Regions from separate parts of the Streptomyces sp. NPDC059256 genome, predicted to be linked through region 1. Evidence: riboswitches for the same ligand, from Rfam matches in the RefSeq annotation. Region 1 holds a riboswitch; the other holds the start of a gene.
What was found. Region 1 has a riboswitch for cobalamin ahead of ACFXJL_RS28505 (hypothetical protein). Riboswitches for the same ligand answer to the same signal wherever they lie in the genome.
Positions count from the first base shown of each region.

Region 1 (2,192 bases):
CCGTACTGGCTGTACGACCAGTCGTCGTCACCCGGTGCGGCGACCCAGTAGGACCAGTACGCGGTCGCCTGTGGCGTGAGGACGCAGTCCTCCACGGCCGGAGTCGGGTACTGCGTACCGGAGTTGAAGGATCCGTGGCCGATGCGACAGATGAACGCCGGACCGTCGTGGCCGGTTCCGGCCGTACTGAAACCAGCCTCGTGCAGCAATTCGTAGCCGGTGGTGGGAGTGGCATCGCAGCCCCGTTCCACCGCGCCGCCGAACGGCCCGAAGTCCACGGCGACCACGGCACCGGCACTCGCGGTGCACTGCGCCATCGGGTCGGCCGCGACCGGGGGAGCGTTGACGAAGGCGACACCGGTGCCGCCGAGAAGAAACACGGCCGACAACAGCGCCACCAGCGCTGTCCGCCTTCTCCGTCCGACTCTGCCCACCACGGCTCCTCACATCAGCCGTGCGACGGCCGTGGTTGAGGGGCCGCTCCCCGAGTCATCGCAGGCGGGAAGCGCCGGTCGACCACGCCGTAGTCCGCGACGGCGCTTCTCGCTGAAAAACTGTTGCTCCAGGCATTCCGACTCGCCCGGCTCCGGCCGGGCCTACGGTTGCGGGTCAGCGCCGGATTTCGACCGGCTTTCCCTGAAGTGCAGTGCGTATCAGCCGGATTGGAACATGCAGATAAAGACAGCGTCAAGGTGACCTGAATCGCAAGTGGGTGATTCCCGGCCACCGTCGTGGCCGATCTGGTGCACTCGCCACCGCTCGGGTAGCGTCCAGGGCTGCCACATGGGGGAATCCGGTGTGAACCCGGAGCTGACGCGCAGCGGTGTGGGACGGCAAGGACCGTTCCGAGCCCGAATGCCCATGCGGTGCAGCAGCGCTCGAAGCCGTACCACGCGATTGGACGACGGCCCGAACTCGCCTCGGCCGCACGGGTTTTCCGCGGTCCTGTGCGCCCGGCGCCGGCGTCCCTGTCACCACAGGAGCAGGCCATGCACCGTCCCTCGACCTCCCGCCGCCTCACCTTGGCGGTGCCCGTAGCCATCGGGCTCATCGCCCTGACCGTGCCGCTCGCGGCGGCTACCTCCACACCGGCCCAGATCGCCACCTCCAAGACCAACGGCGTCGCCTACCTCAAGTCCCTCCAGGCGGCGGACGGTTCGTACGCGGGCTCCGGACTCTCCAACGAGTGGGCCTTCAGCGCCTTCGCCGCGGCCGGTACCGCGGTTGTGGACGTGACACCCGGTGGTGATGTGACGAAGAACGCCCGAACCGTCTATCGGAACCTGCTGACCACGGCCGGTTGGCCCGCGGCCTCACCCGTCGTCACCGACTACGAGCGGGGCACGCTGAACGCCTACGCGGCGGGCATCGACCCCGCCCGGGTGTCCGCCTCCCGCAATCTGATCGCCGATGTCTACGGCTACTGGCAAACCGCCGAAGCCGGCTACTTCGGCCCCTCGGCCAACTACAACGGCACCGTCTTCGCCGCGCTCGCGCTCGCCGGTGCGAAGACCCAGACCGGTGCTCAACGCGTGCCCCAAGCGCTCCTGGACAAGGTGACCACCCGCATCCGGGCCAACCAACACAACGACGGCGGCTGGGACTACCAGAAGGCCGAGGGCAACCCCACCCGTCTCAGCGCAGCCAGCGATGTCGATATGACCGGCGCCTCGATGGCGGCCCTGTGCGCGTCCGGAGTCCCCAACACGGACACGGACATCGTCCAGGCCAGAACCTTCCTCAAGAACAAACTGGTCCCCGCGACCGGCGCGTTCAACGCGATGTACGGGATCAACACCAACTCCAACGGATGGGCGGTCGCCGGGCTCAACGCCTGTGGCATCAACGCCCAGACGGGCGACTTCCTCACCTCCATGGGCAAGACCCCCATCGACTTCCTCATCGCCCAGCAGTACAACCCGGCCGGCGGCTTCAAGTACAAGCCCAGCGACACCGGGCCCTCCGCCTACGCCTCCATCGACGCACTCCGTGCCGTCGCGGGCGGCGGTTTCACCACCGCTCCGCCCACCCCCGTCACTCCCGGCGCGCCGCAGTGGGTCGCAGAGAGCGCCTTCACCCCCGGCACCGCCACCGAACTCGCCCTCACCGTGGACGACGGCGCAGGCGGTCTCAAGGTCTGTTCGGTCGCCTTCACCCCCACCGCAGGTACGAGCACTCTCTCAGACGTGCTG
Region 1 covers NZ_JBHYZO010000020.1:37,357-39,548, reverse strand. Annotated here, with positions in the region: gene ACFXJL_RS28510 (prenyltransferase/squalene oxidase repeat-containing protein) at 1-317, opposite strand, end outside; cobalamin riboswitch at 548-677, opposite strand; cobalamin riboswitch at 739-884, shown strand; gene ACFXJL_RS28505 (hypothetical protein) at 990-2,192, shown strand, end outside.

Region 2 (2,192 bases), on a different contig from region 1:
TCCACAGGATGTCTTCGACGAGCACCGGGCGACGCTGGCGAGCATGGGCAGCCCTCGCTACCTCGGCTCCGACCCCAGCTTGGCAGTGCTCTACAACGCTGCCCTGCTCGACCTGATGTACGCGACCATCAACGGCTTTCTGCACGCCACGGCGCTGGTCGGATCGGCGAACGTCTCGGCGGTCACCTTCGCCGATCTCGCACTCAACTGGTTCATGCCCTCGGTGGTGGACTCAACTCTCGCCGAGCAGGCTCCCGATCTGGACAAGGGCAACTATCCGGGCGACGTCGGCACCATGGAGATGAATCTCAATGCGCTGGAGCACATCACCCGTACATGTGTGGAGCAGGGCGTTCACTCCGACCAGCCGCGGCTGATGAAGGAGATCGCCGAGCGGGCGATCGCCGAGGGCTACAGCGGGAAGAACTACCTCGCCGTGTTCGAAGTCTTCAAAAGGGCGACACGGGTTTCGTGACCTCGTTCCGCGCGGTGCACCACAGATCGGTTGCCGGAACTGGCCCTGGTTCAGGGGCCAGTACCGCCCGTGCGATGCGGGCAGTCCGCTGTCATGCCGCCTCGATGTCGACCGGGCGAGGTCGACGTCGAGGCGGCACTACCCAACAGGGCGAACGGTGTCTGATGCGGCCTAGAAGGCAGTCCAGGTGAAGGCGACGTGGTCACCGGTCCTGATGCGGAACTGGCAGCCACCGACCGGCGTGGGTACGCCGTTCACCGATATGTTCCAGTACGCGGAAGCCCCACCGCTGACTCCCTTGATGGTGTCCACGGAGAAGTCGTCGAAGGACGAGTACCAGGTGCCGTCCCAGGTGAAGTGGCGCTTGCGCGCGGCGTCGTCGAGCGCCGCGGTCGGGGTGGGTACGGCGGTCGGGTACTGACCGCCGTTGGTGCCGTCACAACGGTGGGTACCACCCGTCGCGGTGGTGACGTCGTGCCCCTTGGTTCTGATGAGGCCCTTGAAGAGACGCCCTTCCGGTCCTTGCACCGTGAGCTTCACGAAGACCGGCGCATTCGTGGGGACGGTGGTGGGCGCGGGTGTCGCATGGGCGAGGGGTGCGGCGGTGAGGGTGAGGCCGAGCACGGCGGTGAGGGTCGCAACGCGGAGGGCGAGCGTCTGGCGCACGAGGGTGCCTTTCCGATGGAGGCCGGCCGCGCGACCCCTGGGAACCGACCAACGGCCCACGCACCGCCCCGTGGACGGACGCTGCCGTGCACCGGACTCGGGGCTTCGCGCCGCAGACCATGGCGGTGGGAAGCAGTGCACGCGCGTCACGACGGGCGGTCCGGCTCACGGCAGCCAATCGCCGATCACGGTTGCAGGTCAGCGCCGGAATCACACCGGCTTTCCCCAGTCGTACGCGCATTGAGTTGTCACACCGGTAGGACCGGAGCCCACGCATCGTAGCCTGCTGTCGCCGTTCTTGGGATGATTCCCAACGAACTTACGCTTTACCGGAGTTCGACCCGATCGGGGGTGTCCATGAGCGAGTACCGCAGTTGTCGTGGCGGCCCACGGACGGCCCTGTCCGCCGCGCCGAGAGCACGTGTCGGCGGTAGCGGGCCGGGGGTCGCCGGATCGGATCGACGGGCAAGTCCTCCTGTGTTCAACGAAGGGACCTCGTGGATCTCAACCGCATGCTGACCGAGTTGGAAGAGCTCGTTCTGTGCGAATCCTTCTCGGCCGACCATCAGGCCGTGGCCCGCAGTGCGACGACGGTCGCGGCGCAGGGCAGCCGATGGCTGGACACAGCTCCCGAAACCCTGGTGATCGGCGGGGTGACCCATCTGCGCTGGGCCTTCGGCGTTCCCCGGGTGCTCCTGGTCGGGCACCACGACACCGTATGGCCGATCGGCTCCTTGTCCAGCCATCCCTGGTCCGTCGAGGACGGCATCGCCCGTGGACCCGGTGTCTTCGACATGAAGGCGGGGCTGGTGCAGATGTTCCACGCGGTGGGGAGTCTCGACTCCCTCGACGGCATCTGCATCCTGGTCACGGGGGACGAGGAGGTCGGTTCCCGCACCTCTCGGGAGTTGATCCTGGAATCGGCGCGGGGGTGTGCGGCGGCCTTCGTCCTGGAGGCGTCCGCCGACGACGGAGCGTTGAAGACCGTGCGCAAGGGGGTGTCCCGGTACGACATCTCCGTGCGGGGCAGAGCCGCGCACTCCGGCCTCCA
Region 2 covers NZ_JBHYZO010000032.1:45,577-47,768, reverse strand. Annotated here, with positions in the region: gene ACFXJL_RS33190 (NAD(P)-dependent oxidoreductase) at 1-475, shown strand, start outside; gene ACFXJL_RS33185 (DUF4430 domain-containing protein) at 647-1,141, opposite strand; cobalamin riboswitch at 1,278-1,414, opposite strand; gene ACFXJL_RS33180 (M20/M25/M40 family metallo-hydrolase) at 1,654-2,192, shown strand, end outside.
Region 2: another riboswitch for cobalamin. It lies ahead of ACFXJL_RS33185 (DUF4430 domain-containing protein); the one in region 1 lies ahead of ACFXJL_RS28505 (hypothetical protein).